DNA from 3 places in the Arthrobacter sp. 01T428 genome. Region 1 is predicted to be linked to each of the others. Evidence: riboswitches for the same ligand, from Rfam matches in the RefSeq annotation. Region 1 holds a riboswitch; each other region holds the start of a gene.

Evidence for each region. Region 1 has a riboswitch for thiamine pyrophosphate ahead of thiO (glycine oxidase ThiO). Riboswitches for the same ligand answer to the same signal wherever they lie in the genome.
Region 2: another riboswitch for thiamine pyrophosphate. It lies ahead of AC1DJB_RS21180 (bifunctional hydroxymethylpyrimidine kinase/phosphomethylpyrimidine kinase); the one in region 1 lies ahead of thiO (glycine oxidase ThiO).
Region 3: another riboswitch for thiamine pyrophosphate. It lies ahead of thiC (phosphomethylpyrimidine synthase ThiC); the one in region 1 lies ahead of thiO (glycine oxidase ThiO).

The regions. Positions count from the first base shown of each region.
Region 1 is NZ_JBFTPW010000001.1:387,752-393,185, reverse strand. It holds gene thiS (sulfur carrier protein ThiS) at 1-61, opposite strand, end outside; gene thiO (glycine oxidase ThiO) at 58-1,362, opposite strand; TPP riboswitch at 1,354-1,473, opposite strand; gene thiE (thiamine phosphate synthase) at 1,500-2,189, shown strand; gene AC1DJB_RS01875 (RNB domain-containing ribonuclease) at 2,227-3,747, shown strand; gene AC1DJB_RS01870 (DEAD/DEAH box helicase) at 4,036-5,434, shown strand, end outside.
Region 2 is NZ_JBFTPW010000027.1:44,653-50,086, forward strand. It holds gene AC1DJB_RS21175 (Rne/Rng family ribonuclease) at 1-2,097, shown strand, start outside; TPP riboswitch at 2,242-2,338, shown strand; gene AC1DJB_RS21180 (bifunctional hydroxymethylpyrimidine kinase/phosphomethylpyrimidine kinase) at 2,330-3,850, shown strand; gene rplU (50S ribosomal protein L21) at 4,271-4,579, shown strand; gene rpmA (50S ribosomal protein L27) at 4,640-4,903, shown strand; gene obgE (GTPase ObgE) at 5,049-5,434, shown strand, end outside.
Region 3 is NZ_JBFTPW010000001.1:733,530-738,963, reverse strand. It holds gene AC1DJB_RS03445 (hypothetical protein) at 140-583, opposite strand; gene AC1DJB_RS03440 (VOC family protein) at 654-1,532, opposite strand; gene AC1DJB_RS03435 (amidohydrolase family protein) at 1,611-2,705, opposite strand; TPP riboswitch at 2,783-2,890, shown strand; gene thiC (phosphomethylpyrimidine synthase ThiC) at 2,886-4,715, shown strand; gene AC1DJB_RS03425 (alpha/beta hydrolase) at 4,716-5,434, opposite strand, start outside.

The sequences.
Region 1 (5,434 bases):
GGGTGGTGACGGAAGCGTCGTCGCTCAGCGTGTGGTCTGCGCCGTTCAATTTGATGTTCATGCGTGGTCCTTCAGAAGGGGATTTAAGGTATCGGCCGATGGGCCGTCTGCGGAAGCCCTTGCTGTTGAGAGCGGGCGGGAGAAGCGGTCCGGGCGGAATTTGTTCCACCGGGGATCGGCGGTGCCATCCATGAGTCCAACGCAGATTTTTGCCGCTGCCGGAGTGAGGAGCACGCCATGGCGGAAGAAGCCGCTGGCCACGATGAGGCCGGGCACGGTTCCTTCCCGACCTTCGACGCGGCCCAGCAGCGGTGCGTTGTCCGGGGTGCCCGGACGGGCCCGGGCAGTTGCTTCAAGGAGTTCCAGCTCGGCAACGGCCGGAACCAATACCTGGGCGTCGCGGAGCAATTGGTAGACGCCGCCGGCTGACACCGGGTTGGCCGATCCCCCGGACGACGACAATCCGTCCTCACGTTGCGTCGCGCCGATCACCACGGTCCCGTCATCGCGGGGAACGATGTAGACGGGCACTCCGCGCACCATTCCCCGGACCGTGGCGGTGACCAGCGGTTGCAGGTGGTCCGGGACGCGCAGCCGCAGTATGTCGCCGTAGACGGGACGCAACGGGAGCGACAATCCATCCGGCAGTCCTTTCACGCGGGCGGCATCGAGTCCGTTGGCTACCACCGTTTCCGTGGCAAGCACTTCGATGCCTGAGCCGAGCACGGCCCCGACGGCGCGCCCGTCCTCCCACAGGAGGCCCGCCGCAGTGTCCCGGACCGCGAAACCGCCTTCGGCCCCCGGAATCCAGCTCGAATCGCCGGGCTGGTGCTCCGCCAGCGCGCCTAGAATCGCGGCCGAAAGCCGGCGAGGATCCACTTGGTGGTCGCCCGGGATGTCGAAGGCACAGGAAATCTGCGGGCTCAAGAGCGGCTCACGCTCCCGTGCTTCGCGCAACGGCACGGATTCCACCACCAGGCCATGGGCCAGCTGGACGTCCCGAAGATCGGCGAGCGCCCGGCGGTCCGCTGCGTCCGCACCGACGGCGAGGGTCGGCGTCGTCCGGTAACCCGTGCTGCGTCGGGTTCGTGAGCCGGTCACATTGTGTTCGAAGTCCGGCCACAACGCCGACGATTCGAGCATGAGCTCCAGGAGGTCCTCTTCCTGGTAGTGCAGTTCACTGACGGGTGCCAACATCCCCGCCGCCGCGAAAGTAGCGCCGATGGCCGGCGCGGGATCGATCAGGGCAACCGAGCGGCCCGACCTTCGGGCTTCCCACGCAATGCCCAGGCCAATGACGCCGCCCCCGATCACCGCCACGTCTGTGTGCAGGGGCCCGTGCTGGGTGTTTACTTCGTCCATGGAGTCCTTCCCTACGCCGGTACTAGCCGGATCAGGTCAAGCGGTCGGCGCTGAAGCCCTCTCAGCCGCGCGGCGATTGTGACTGCCGCCGCGGCTCCCGCGGTACCAGCCCAGTTTAGAGGAACTACTCTGTTTCCATGACCCAGCACGATGTCCACACCACCGCCCGCCTCTACCTCTGCACCGACGCCCGCAAGCAACAGGGTGATTTTGAGCAGTTTGTCGATGCCGCATTCGAGGGCGGCGTGGACATCATCCAGCTGCGCGACAAGACCATCGAAGCGGCAGAGGAACTGGAACTCCTGGAGATCCTGCAATCCGTGGCGCACCGTCACGGGCGCCTCTGGGCAGTCAACGACCGCGCCGACGTCGCTTCCCTGTCGGGCGCGCCGGTATTCCACATCGGCCAAAAGGACATTCCGCTGCGCTCGGCCCGGAAGCTGCTCCACGACCCCACCATCATCGGCCTCTCCACGCACACGCCGGAGCAGATTGACGCAGCCATCGCCGCGTCGCCTGGCCGCAGCGGCTTGGACTACTTCTGCGTCGGGCCTGTGTGGGCCACGCCCACCAAGCCTGGACGCTCCGCCGTCGGGCTCGATCTGGTGAAGTACGCTGCCAATGCGGTGAAGCAGGCAGACGAAGAGACGGTCGGCGGCGTAGTGCTTCCTTGGTTTGCGATCGGCGGCATCGATCTCAGCAACGTGGAAGACGTAGTGAGGGCCGGCGCCAGCCGCATTGTTGTGGTCCGCGCCATCACCGAGGCCGAGGATCCGACGGCGGCAGCCCAGGCACTCCTGGCCGCACTGGACGCAGCGGCGGCCTAGCGAGACGCCGGGAGATTTTGGAGTTACCCTGACTTTCGTGTCACATCAGCGCATAGCCCCGAACGTCTCTGAAACGTCGAACCAGCTCGCGGAAGCACTGGCGGCGCTTCGGACCGAACTCGAGCTGCCCGCTGGTTATCCCGCTGAAGCACTGCGCGACGCGGAGGCCGCGGTTTCAGGACACAGGTTGCCGGCACAGGACCTCACGGGCGTTCCGTTCATCACGATCGACCCGGCCTCTTCCACGGATCTCGACCAGGCCCTCTTCATTGAGCGGTCCGGGAATGGTTACAGGGTTCTCTACGCCATCTCCGATGTGCCCTCCTTTGTGCCACCGGGAGGAGCGCTCGACGCCGAGACCCGCCACCGGGGACAGACGTACTATGCGCCGGACGGCCGCATACCGCTGCACCCCGAGATCATCAGCGAGCACGCCGGAAGCCTGCTGGCGGGCCAGGACTGCGGAGCGTTCGTGTGGGACTTCGAACTCGATGCCGAAGCAGAGTTCCGCACCGTCTCAGTTCGCCGGGCAAGCGTACGCAGCCGCGCCAAGCTCAACTACAAGGGCGTCCAGTCCGCGATCGATTCCGGGACAGCTGATCCCGTCCTGCAGTTGCTCAAGGAGGTCGGGCTCAAACGGGTGGAACTCGAACGCCGCCGCGGCGGAGCGAGCCTGAACATGCCTGAACAAGAAATCGTCCAACTGCCCGACGGCGGGGGGTACAGGATCGTCGCAGCTCCCTCGCTGCCCGTCGAGGACTGGAACGCCCAGATTTCGCTCATGACCGGGATGGCGGCGGCCCAGCTGATGCTCGACGGCAAGGTTGGAATCCTGCGCACCATGCCCGCTCCCGATGAGCGCTCGCTGCTCCATTTCAAACGGCAGGCCGGGGCGCTCGGCAAGCCTTGGACCGAGGGGACCAGCTACGGCGAGTACCTACGGACCCTCGACGGCAAAGACCCCCGGCAATTGGCCATTCTCCATTCCGCGGGGCTGCTTTTCCGGGGCGCCGGCTACACGCCTTTCGACGGCGAAGTACCGGGCAGCGTCATGCAGTCAGCCATCGGCGCACCATATGCCCACACCACTGCGCCGTTGCGCCGGCTGGTCGATCGTTTTGTCCTGGTCATCTGCGAAGCACTGAGCAACGGAACGGAGATCCCTGCATGGGCCCGGGATGCTTTGCCGAGCCTGCCGGAGATCATGGCGTCATCCGACCAGCTTGCCGCCAAAATGGAGCGCCTCGCCTTGGACACGGTGGAGGCCGCACTCCTGGTGAACCACGTCGGACAGGAATTCGACGCCGTGGTGATTTCCGGATCGAAGCCTGCCAAGAACAACGGAAACGGGAACGGGAACAGCACCAACGGCCACAACGGGAATGGGAATGGGAATGGGAACGGCAACTCCCACGGCCCCTCCGGCATCGTCCAGATCGCCGAGCCGGCGGTCACCGCTCGTTGCGATGGCGAAATGGAGTCCGGTACGAAGGTCCGCGTGAAACTGCTTGACGCGGACATTGCCACCCGCCAAATCACCTTCGAACTGCTCCAGTAGCGCAATCAGTTCACAGGACCGCGGCCGCGATCCGGGGTTTATTGCGCCCAGACGCTAGACTGTGTGAGTAGTAATGGATGCCCGGTCGTTGATTCAGTTAATTTTTTGACATCAACAAGCCCGCCCCTACGCGATCTTGAGATACACCAGCTGGTCCCCAGTGCCAGTATTTAGATAGCCCGCGATCGGCTTCCACTGGATTTGCTTGCGCCCGTCCGTGCTCCGGAACGGCCCTGCCACAACCGTTGAGCACGCAGCGCAGCCCAAATGAATAAGGAAAACTCCACTGTGAGTGAATTGCACACCCATGAAGTTCTGACAGACGGAACCGAAACGATCGAACCCGAGGAAACCATTTCCTCGGACGAAACACCCCACGAGATCGCAGAAAAGTCCTTCGCCGACTACAACGTCCGCGCCGACATCGTCGAGTCCCTCGCCGACGCCGGAATCACCCATCCCTTCCCCATCCAGGCCATGACCCTCCCGGTGGCCTTGGGCGGTCACGACATCATCGGCCAGGCCAAGACCGGTACCGGAAAGACCCTCGGCTTCGGCATTCCTGCGCTGCAGCGCGTCGTCGGACCGGGCGACGCCGGTCACGACAAGCTCGCTGTCCCGGGTGCACCCCAGGCTCTCGTGATTGTTCCGACCCGCGAACTCGCGGTCCAGGTGGCCAATGACCTCCAGACGGCATCCCGGAAGCGCAACGCCCGTATCGCCACCATCTATGGCGGCCGTGCTTACGAGCCCCAGATCGAAGCCCTGCAGAAGGGCGTCGAGGTTGTCGTCGGCACGCCCGGCCGTTTGATCGACCTCTACAAGCAGAAGCACCTGAACCTCAAGAACGTTCGCATGGTCATCCTCGACGAAGCGGACGAGATGCTTGACCTCGGCTTCCTTCCGGACGTCGAGACTTTGATTGCCGGCACTCCCGCCGTCCGCCAGACGCTTCTCTTCTCGGCCACCATGCCCGGACCGGTCATTGCCATGGCCCGCCGCTACATGACGCAGCCCACGCACATCCGTGCCGCAGACCCGAATGACGAAGGCCTGACCAAGCGCGACATCCGCCAGCTCATCTACCGTGCCCACAGCATGGACAAGATCGAGGTTGTCGCCCGCATCCTGCAGTCCCGCGGCCGCGGCCGGACCATCATCTTCACCAAGACCAAGCGCACCGCCGCCAAGGTAGCCGAGGAACTCGTCGATCGCGGCTTCGCTGCCGCGGCCATCCACGGCGACCTCGGCCAGGGTGCCCGCGAGCAGGCCCTGCGCGCCTTCCGCAACAACAAGGTAGACGTCCTGGTGGCCACGGACGTCGCCGCCCGTGGCATCGACGTGGACGACGTCACACACGTCATCAACTACCAGTGTGTCGAAGACGAAAAGATCTACTTGCACCGCGTTGGCCGCACCGGCCGTGCCGGCAACAAGGGCACCGCGGTCACGTTCGTCGATTGGGACGACGTCCCCCGCTGGGCCCTCATCAACAAAGCCCTGGGCCTGAGCTCTCCCGAGCCCGTGGAGACATATTCTTCGTCCCCGCACCTGTTCGCCGACCTGGATATTCCGGAAGGCACCAAGGGCCGCCTGCCCCGCAACCAGCGCACACTTGCGGGCGTCGACGCCGAGGTCCTGGAGGACCTGGGCGAGACCGGCAAGAAGAACTCCCGTTCCGGCGGCG
Region 2 (5,434 bases), on a different contig from region 1:
CGCCAGGTCATCACCGAAGCCGAATTCCTGGCCCGCCGTGAGTCCGTCGACCGCCAGATGATCGTTCGCCAGCGCGACGACAGGATCCAGATCGGTGTCCTCGAAGACGGCGTGCTCGCGGAGCACTTCGTGTCCAAGACACAGCAGGATTCCCTCATCGGCAACGTCTACCTGGGCAAGGTCCAGAACGTGCTGCCGTCGATGGAAGCCGCGTTCGTAGACATCGGACGCGGCCGCAACGCCGTACTGTACGCCGGTGAAGTCAACTGGGATGCCGTCACCCTGGAAGGCAAACCGCGCCGCATCGAGAACGCCCTGAAGTCAGGCGACTCCGTGCTGGTCCAGGTCACCAAGGACCCGGTGGGCCACAAGGGCGCACGCCTGACGAGCCAGATTTCACTTCCCGGCCGCTACCTTGTGTACGTACCGGGCGGGTCAATGACGGGAATTTCCCGCAAGCTGCCCGACGTCGAGCGCAACCGCCTGAAGAAAATCCTCAAGGACCGCCTCCCGGAGAACGCGGGCGTTATTGTCCGTACCGCCGCCGAGGGTGCTTCCGAGGAAGAGCTGACACACGATATCAACCGCTTGCGGGCCCAGTGGGAAGGCATCGAAAGCCAGTCCACGTCCACCAAGATCCTGGCTCCGGAACTGCTGTACGGCGAACCGGACCTCACCATCAAGGTTGTCCGTGACGTCTTCAACGAGGACTTCTCCAAGCTCATCGTCTCCGGCGATGAAGCCTGGGACACCATCGAGGCCTACGTCACGTACGTGGCGCCGGACCTGGTGGGACGCCTCGAGAAGTGGACCTCGGATCAGGACATTTTCTCGGCATGGCGCGTGGACGAACAGATCCACAAGGCCTTGGAGCGCAAGGTCTTCCTGCCCTCCGGTGGTTCGCTCGTGATCGACCGCACGGAGGCCATGACGGTTGTCGACGTCAACACCGGGAAGTTCACCGGCAGCGGCGGCAACCTCGAGGAGACCGTCACCAAGAACAACCTTGAGGCTGCCGAGGAAGTGGTCCGCCAGCTCCGCTTGCGCGACATCGGTGGAATCATCGTCATCGACTTCATCGACATGGTCCTGGAATCCAACCGCGATCTCGTGTTGCGCCGCCTGGTCGAGTGCCTCGGCCGGGACCGTACAAAGCACCAGGTCGCCGAGGTGACCTCGCTTGGATTGGTCCAGATGACCCGCAAGCGCATGGGCACCGGCCTGCTGGAGGTCTTCGGCGAGCAGTGCGAGACGTGCGCAGGGCGCGGAATCGTCACGCACGACGAGCCCGTGGAGCACCGTCGGGCCAACGTGGTGGCAGCTGAACACCACCACCCGCGCACGGAGTCACAGCCAGCCGTCCGCCCCGAGCAGCGCAAGCGTCGCCGCGGCCGCGGCACGGGGCCGGGGACCACTGAACTGCCCGTCACCCCTTCGGTGCCGGTCCACACTGTGGAATCCACCGACCCGAACCGTCAGGCAGCCACCCGCGCAGCCCTTGCCACCATCGCGGCTGCAGCCCACGCTGCCCACCTGCACGACGACGAGCTCCACCACGCGGCGGAATTGCTCGCCGACGGGCACGCAGCGGAAGTAACCCCGGTCCAGGCACCAGCGGCCCCGGTCCAGGCTCCGGCCGCTGCTTCGAGTGGCGAGGAACGTTCGAAGCCTGTGCTGCGATTCGGCGGCGAGGAAGTTGCGTTGCCTTTCGTCCACCACGAAGAGGAGCCTGCAAGTGGCACACCTGCCATGAGCCTGGACCTATTGGCACAGGCATTCGCAGGGCTCGGAGAAGCTCCGGACACCGCCACGACGTCAACGTCAGCCAAAGAAACCCCCGCAGGGGCCCCCGCAGCCGTTGCAAGCGGTGAATCCCCGGACTCGGGTTCGCGTGGACGCCGAGGCCGACGCAACCGTAGCGCCAGCCGGGCCCAGGGTGCCGCCAACGCCACCAACGTGGAGCACCACGAGGTTGCCGCGGCTGCTTCCGGTGGGGCCGCGCACGAGGCCAAGGCAGCAGACGCCGCCCCGACGAAGCCGACGGCGGCAGCGGAACCGATCATCCTCGGCGTCGGTGTGCCGAAGTCCGAACTCTGAACGCAGTACCGTGCCTAAGCCCCGGCCGTTTCCGCTCCTGTGGAAACCGCCGGGGTTTCGGCGTTGTGGGCCAATCCGCCGACCCTGGCAGTCCGGTTGCAATGGGCGATTTCAGCGGGCGAGGCGTGATCAGGGTTAAGCTAGGGGACTGACACGGGGTGCCGCGCACCGAGCCGGCTGAGACCAGACCCGTTGAACCTGTCCGGTTAGCACCGGCGAAGGGATGTCTCGCATGACTGTTTCGGCGCAATCATCTGTCTACCCGCTCAAGGCCATCCAGCGCCCCATCCCCAGGGTCCTCAGCATCGCCGGCTCGGACCCCTCAGGTGGTGCTGGGATCCAGGCAGACCTGAAGAGCATTGCGGCCAATGGCGGCTACGGCATGGCCGTCATCACGGCGCTCACTGTACAAAACACACAGGGCGTCACTGGCGTCCATGTGCCTCCCGTGGAGTTCCTGCGCCAGCAATTGGACGCCATTAGCGACGACATCACGGTTGATGCCGTCAAGATCGGCATGCTCGGGGACGCGGCGGTCATCCACGAAGTCCGCCGCTGGCTCGGCGAGGCGCGCCCCGCCGTCGTCGTCCTGGATCCAGTGATGATCGCGACCAGTGGCGACAGGCTCCTCGCGGAGTCCGCTGAAACCGCACTGCGGGAACTGCTGCCCCTCGCAGACCTGGTGACCCCCAACCTTCCGGAATTGGCCATGCTGCTTGGCGAGCCTGTTGCCACTGATTGGGCATCGGCGTTGGAGCAAGGCAAGCGCCTGGCCGCTAGCTGCGGAAACACCGTCCTGGTGAAGGGGGGCCATCTGCAGGGAGCCGGCTGCCCCGATGCCCTGGTCAATACCGGGGGAGTCCTGAGCCAGGACGTGGTGGAATTCGCCGGCCAACGGGTGGAGACCCGCAATAGCCATGGGACGGGATGTTCCCTGTCGTCGGCGATGGCGACGGCCAAGGCGCGGCTCGGCGATTGGGAGTCTGCTTTGCGTGTCGTCAAGCCCTGGCTCCAGGAGGCGCTGACCCGGTCCGAGGTGCTGGAAGTAGGGAAGGGCAACGGGCCGATCCATCATTTCCACGCGCTCCAGCAGGCCCTTCAACCGGGGGACTTCGCCGTCCGGATGTGGGACGCCGCCCAAACGGAACTGGCAGCCATTTATGGCTTGGACTTCATCCAGCACTTGCAATCCGGTGGTCTCAGCGAAGCGCAGTTCAGCTACTACCTGTCCCAGGATGCCATCTATCTCAACGGCTATTCCAGGGTCCTGGCACGGGCAAGCGCCCTCGCTCCGAGTGAAACCGAACAGCTGTTCTGGGCCCGCGGCTCGCAGATGTGCCTTGAAGTCGAATCCGAGCTGCACCGGAATTGGCTCAGTGGACGCCAGGTGAGCGGAGAGCTGGGCCCGGTCACCAAGGCCTACGTGGACCACTTGCTGGCGGCATCGGCGTCGGGAAGCTATGCGGTGCTGGTTGCTGCCGTGTTGCCTTGCTACTGGTTGTACGCCGAGGTGGGACAGCGGCTCCACCATGGGTTTGTCGAGGCCGGAGTATCGGACGAGCACCCCTATGCGGATTGGCTGCGCACCTACGCGGAAGAGGCGTTCGCGGAGGCCACCCGCAAGGCGATCGACATCACGGATGCCGCCGCGCAGGTTGCGTCGCCCGCGGAGTGCACAGCGATGATGGAGGCGTTTGCCCAATCCTGCCGCTATGAAACGGCGTTCTTCGATGCTCCAAGGTTGCACGGCTGAGCCGGTCTTCCGGGGAGGAGGCACCGGAACGCGGCTTGCCCCCGCAGGCGTTGCAGCGTGTCGGCGTGAGGATCCGAGCTTTTCGCGGCCGGCAGGGTAAGGTGGACGGGCACGGTACCGGATGGCGGCATAGCCAGTCTGTGGCAGCCATCACGTGGCAGCCTCCGGACCTGGCCTCATTTGCAGCCGAAGGCGAAACTAGCGTAATCTAGATCTTCGGTGCTTACGCCAACACTTGGGTTATGCCCCTAGAAACCGTTCATTTGGAACTGACCTTTCATTTAGAACTATTCGAGGGATGACTCATGGATTCCGTACCGGAGTCCACGGCGTTGAGGCACAGCGTGAACCAGGCCCGTTTTTGGATCGGGGTTCCGCACGCAAATTTAGTAATAAACGTCGAGAGAAGTGAGTGCCCAAGTGGTGTACGCGATTGTCCGCGCAGGCGGCCGCCAAGAAAAGGTTTCCGTTGGAGACTACGTAACCCTGAACCGCGTCCCCGGTGGAGCCGGCAGCACCCTTGAGCTGCCCGCACTGCTCCTGGTGGACGGTGACAAGGTCACCTCCGCAGCTGCGGATCTGGCCAAGGTCAAGGTTACGGCTGAGATCCTCGAAGACCTCCGTGGTCCGAAGATCGTCATCCAGAAGTTCAAGAACAAGACCGGCTACAAGAAGCGCCAGGGTCACCGTCAAGAACTGACCAAGATCAAGATCACCGGTATCAAGTAACCACTGGTTGCTGTTCAGGTTTTCAACAGATTCCCCAGAATTTAAAGGCAGGCATTTCAAATGGCACATAAAAAAGGCGCGAGCTCCACTCGCAACGGTCGTGACTCCAACGCCCAGTACCTCGGCGTAAAGCGCTTCGGTGGCCAGGTCGTTTCCGCAGGCGAGATCATCGTCCGCCAGCGCGGCACCCACTTCCACCCGGGCGCCGGTGTCGGCCGCGGTGGCGACGACACCCTGTTCGCCCTGCAGGCAGGCGCGGTTGAGTTCGGTACTCGCCGTGGCCGTCGCGTAGTGAACATCGTTGCTGCTGCAGCTGCAGAGTAATAACACGTTCTGAACGGGTGGAGCGGGCCGTATGGCCCGCTCCATCTGTCTTTTTAACCGCACTAGAATTTACTAGGGCGGGCGGCCGCGCAACAGCGGCGCAACACGCACTTCAAGCAGTAATTTCCACATAGAGGAGAAACACGTGGCGACCTTCGTAGACCGGGTAGTACTTCACGTATCCGGCGGAACAGGCGGCCACGGCTGTGTTTCTGTTAAGCGCGAGAAGTTCAAGCCCCTCGGTGGACCCGACGGCGGCAACGGCGGCAATGGCGGCGACGTCATCCTGCGCGTCGATGCCCAAACCACCACCCTGCTTGATTACCACCACGCACCGCACCGCCACGCAACCAACGGCGGCCCGGGCATGGGCGACTGGCGGGGCGGCAAGAACGGTGAAACCCTCGTCCTTCCCGTCCCGGACGGCACGGTGGTCAAGACCAAGGACGGCGTCGTCCTTGCTGACCTCGTCGGCGAAGGCACCGAGTTCGTCGCCGCCGCAGGCGGCATGGGCGGCCTTGGTAACTCTTC
Region 3 (5,434 bases), 350 kb from region 1:
GGGCGGGCCATACTTGAGGGTTCCAAGGACAAGATGCACACACGGAGAGAGGGGCCGCGCGGATCGAGTACCTGTCCATTGTGCCAGATGGCGGACAGTATTTCGAACACGCAGCCCGTGCGGCGGGTTTTCTGCGGGGTTACTGCTCAGCGGACCAGACGTAGAGACCGCCCCGTTCGGCCTTTTCGACGTCGCTCGCGAGGGCCGCCAACTGCTGGACGTACAGGCGGGCCTGTTGGGCATCAAAGGGCATGTCCTCTTGGGCCGCCCAGCGTTCGGCGACGTCGTCGAGGACGTTCCCTTCGCCTTCGGTCTCGTAGCTAAGGAGCTCAGACAGGGCACGCACCATCGCTTCCGGGACGCCCAGCAAGGCGTCGCTGGTGACGTCCACCAAAGCAAGCTCATAGTCGGCCCCGCCTGCGTGCACGGCCGTGCCCGCGAGGTCGCCGAGTTGTTCTACTTCGAAATCGCTGATTCCCGGGATCCGTACCGCGGCGCCGGATACGTCGCTGCCCTTCTCCAGGGCAGCGGCCCTCTTGAGTGCTTCATCGTGGGTGGCAACAAAGATTTCAGCAAAGCCCATGGAAAGTACTCTCATTCAGTCGTGCCAACGGAGCTGCGGCGCAGCGGCCGAGATGCGCCACGCCGTCGGATCAAGCGTAGCGGACCGCGACCCGCAGGCGGTTGCGCCACGGGTCCTCGAAGCGGAGCTCCTGGCCTGTGTGGTGCGAGGCGATGCCCGCTACCTTGAGGCGATCGGCGAGCGCGCCGACGTCGTTTCCTGACGGCACTTCGATGACCACCTCGCCGAGGCCGAGGGTGTCCTTGCGCGGGCCTGCACCGCGGCTGTTCCACACGTTCATGGCCATGTGGTGGTGGTAGCCGCCCGCGGAGACAAACAGGGCCTGCCCGTGCCAGCCGGCGGTCTGCTCGAAGCCGAGGGTGTCGACGTAGAAATCATGGGCGGTCTTCACGTCGCCCACCTGGAGGTGGACGTGCCCGACGCCGGCGCCCGCCCCATGCTGGCCCGTCACGGCCGCTTCACTCAGGTACTGCTGGAGGTAGCGCTGCGGCGGGAGCGGCAAGCTGTCCATCACGACCGAGCTGCCGTTCCACTCCCAGCCTTCACGGGGCTTGTCGTAGTAGAGTTCGATGCCGTTGCCCTCCGGGTCGGTGAAGTAGAAGGCTTCGCTGACCAAGTGGTCGGCACTGCCGACGAAGGCGTGGGGTTCGTACTGCGCGGCGGAGGCAACAGTTGCGGCGAGCGAGGGCTGATCCTCGAAAAGCAGCGCCGTGTGGAAGAGTCCGGCCTCTCCGCGGCCCGGGATCTGGAGACCAGCGGCCGGCGCGAGGTGCACCAACGGCTTGCCTAGCCGGCCGAAGTAGAGCCCGCCGTCCTGTTCGGCGACAACGTCCAGCCCCAGCGCCCGCTGGTAGTAGTCGCCCATGAGCTTCATGTCCCCCACTTTGAGCATGACAGTGCCCATGGTGAGTTCGGCAGGAAGGAGATCCTGGCTGGATGTGATGGTCATGTGAAACTCCCGGCTTTTTGTGGCGCCGCCCTTCGGCAACCTCTATGTATCTAAATTACTTGAAGCTTCAATTTATTCCTAATGCCCGGCGCTTCCTGAAATGTGTCCCCTCAGAACGGTGCATCCGGGCTGCAGCACGATCTCTAGGGACGCTCGGGGATCCTTTGCGTAGAGCACGACGTCTGCGCTGGCGCCTTCGCTGATGCCGTCGGCACCCAACCACTCACGGGCGGACCAGCAGGCAGCATCGAGGGCGGCGGCCGCCGGAAGACCCGCCCGCTGGAGTTCCAGGATCTCCTCGCCGATCCGGCCGTGTTTGATGACGCTTCCGGCGTCGGTTCCGGCGTACACCCGCACTCCGGCGTCGAACGCCTCAAGGACCCGCTCATGCCTGCCCTCCCACAACGCGATCATGTGGGCGGCGTAGCGCGGAAATTTGGTTTCAGCCTGCTTCGCGATGTCCGGAAACGTCGCAATGTTGATGAGCGTGGGGACAATCGGCACATCCTGGTCCAGCAGCCGGGGAATGTGGTGGGGCAACAATCCGGTGGCGTGCTCGATGCAGTCGATCCCGGCGTCGAGCATGTCATCGATTGTCCCTTCGGCGAAGCAATGGGCGGTCACCCGCGCCCCCTCGTCGTGTGCGGCCGCGACGGCGTCCTTGACGACGGCGGCCGGAAAGGACGGGCCGAGATCCCCGGCGGAGCGGTCGATCCAGTCCCCCACGATCTTGACCCAGCCGTCTCCGGACCGCGCCTGCTTGCGGACTGCCTCCATCAGATCCTCCGGCTCCGCCTCTTCGGCCAGCCCGGGGATGTACCGCCGTTGCCTCGCGATGTGCCTGCCCGCGCGGATGATCCTCGGCATGTCCGCCCGGCGTTGCAGCCAGCGCGTGTCGCTTGCGGATCCGGCATCGCGGATCAAGAGGGTCCCGGCATTCCGGTCCGCAGTCGCCTGCAGGCGGGCAGTCTCCTCGTCGACAGCTCCGCCCTTGCCCAAGCCAACGTGGCAATGCGCGTCGACCAGGCCGGGAAGCACCCAACCGTCCAGGACGACGTCGGGCTTCGCAAGTGGCCGGACGAAGGTCAGCCGTCCGTCGACCGACCAGAGGCCGCGCCGTTCCTCCTCCGGCCCGGTGAGGACGGCGCCGCTGAATTCGATGATTTCCGCCATGATTCCACCCTAGTTCCCGGGAGCTTCGCCGGCGCGGTCACATCTGTCACAAGCGCTGGCAGCTGTGGTAGCTTCGTCTACGACCACACGGGGGCCCTTGCAAGGGCTGAGATCGGGCTGATGCAGCCTGCGACCGTTGAACCTGTCCGGGTAATGCCGGCGAAGGAAGTGAGTAATCCTTTGAGCACCAAAGAAACACAGCTGAGCCCTACCCAAAAGGGATCGGACCACGATGTGACCCACTCCCTCAAGTCGCATTCCCTCGCGTTCCTGGAGGATGCCGACACGGGAATCCGGGTTCCAGTGACGGAAATCGCCCTCGAACCGTCCCCCAACGGCGAGGCCAACGCCCCGTTCCAGGTGTACCGGACCGCCGGACCCGGGAGTGATCCCGTAGTGGGCCTCGAACCGTTCCGCAGCGAGTGGATCGAAGCCCGCGGCGACACTGAGGCCTACAGCGGCCGCGAACGGAACCTGCTCGACGACGGCAAGTCTGCCGTCCGCCGCGGCGCCGCCTCCGCGGAGTGGAAGGGGGCTCAGCCGGTGCCCCGCCGCGCCGTCGACGGCAAGACCGTGACACAGATGCATTACGCGAAACAGGGCATCGTCACGCCCGAAATGCAGTTCGTGGCACTTCGCGAAAACTGCGATGTGGAACTCGTCCGCAGCGAGGTCGCTGCCGGCCGGGCCATCATCCCCAACAACATCAACCACCCCGAATCCGAACCGATGATCATCGGCAAGGCGTTCCTGGTGAAGATCAACGCCAATATCGGCAACTCGGCCGTCACCAGCTCCATCGCCGAAGAGGTCGACAAGTTGCAGTGGGCAACGCAATGGGGCGCCGACACCGTCATGGACCTGTCCACGGGCGATGACATCCACACCACCCGCGAATGGATCATCCGTAACTCCCCCGTACCGATCGGCACCGTGCCCATCTACCAGGCCCTCGAGAAGGTCAACGGCGAAGCCAACAAGCTCACGTGGGAAATCTTCCGCGACACCGTCATTGAGCAGTGCGAGCAGGGCGTGGACTACATGACCATCCACGCCGGCGTGTTGCTGCGGTACGTGCCGCTCACCGCGAACCGCGTGACGGGCATCGTTTCCCGTGGCGGCTCCATCATGGCGGGCTGGTGCCTGGCCCACCACGAGGAAAACTTCCTCTACACCCACTTCGACGAGCTCTGCGAAATCTTCGCCAAGTACGACGTCGCGTTCTCGCTGGGTGATGGACTGCGCCCGGGCGCGACGGCGGACGCGAACGACGCCGCGCAGTTCGCCGAGCTGGACACCTTGGCCGAGCTGACGAAGCGCGCGTGGCAGTACGACGTGCAGGTCATGGTCGAAGGCCCCGGACACATCCCGTTCCACTTGGTGCGGGAGAACGTGGAGCGCCAGCAGGAGCTGTGTGACGGCGCGCCGTTCTACACGCTGGGCCCCCTTGTCACCGACGTCGCCCCGGGCTACGACCACATCACCTCCGCCATCGGCGCCACGGAGATCGCACGCTACGGAACCGCGATGCTCTGCTACGTCACTCCGAAGGAACATCTGGGCCTGCCCAACAAGGACGACGTCAAGACCGGCGTGATCACGTACAAAATCGCCGCCCACGCCGCTGACCTGGCCAAGGGACACCCCGGCGCCCACGAACGCGACGATGCGCTGTCCAAGGCCCGCTTCGAGTTCCGCTGGCGTGACCAGTTCGCGCTGTCGTTGGATCCGGTCACGGCCGAATCCTTCCACGACGAGACACTCCCGGCAGAACCGGCCAAGACGGCGCACTTCTGCTCCATGTGCGGACCAAAATTCTGCTCCATGCGCATTAGCCAGGACATCCGCGACGAATACGGCTCAGCCGATTCCCAAGCGGCCATCGCGGAAATGTATAGCGGCATGCGCGAAAAGAGCGAGGAGTTCCTGGCATCAGGGGGCAAGGTCTACTTGCCCGAGCTTGAGGTTCCCGCAGGAAAACGTGAGGCGGCGTCAGGAAACCTGAACTGATCAGGAAGCCTGGACTGATCCTGCGCGGCTGGCATCCGCGATGAAGGAGCGGATGATCCGGTCTCCTTCAACTGAGTCATGAGGCCGGTGTCCTCCAGCCGCAACGCGGTGGAGGGCGCCGGTTTCCTGCAAGTACCCGGCGATCTCTTCGTAGAGGGGTTCCCAACCACCGGTCAGCACAAGCGTGGGAACTCCCGGCACAATGTGCAGGGGCGCTTCCCACGGCGGAGCCTGGAGCCGCAGGCGTCGCGCGGTTCGCCGGGCCTCCGGGGTGCTGAGGACAGCCGCCTCGGAAGAAAACGCCCTGCGGACGAATTCGCGTTGGTAATCGTCATCGCTGAGTTCGTGCCGGATCCGGAACAACGGCTCCATGAGTGCCCGGTACGCCGCGGTGGCGGGTAATTCAGCTGTCAAGGAAAGACAAGCCGGTTCCACCAGCACGAGGGAGCGGACCAGGTCCGGCCGCTCCACCGCGGCCAACATGGCGGAAATCGCGCCTTGCGAGTGCGCGACCACATGGCCCCCACGCGCGGGGCCGGGGGCCGATGCGGCCTCCCGAGCTCCGAGGCACTCGAGGATAATCTCCACATCGGCTGCAACATCGGATTCCAAAGGCTCGGTCTGCGCATCAAAGCCGTGGCGTTTCAGGAACAGTGCATCGTACGCCAGCGCCATGCCATGCTGTTTCGGCCACGCCGCAGCGCCGAATGTGCCTGCTC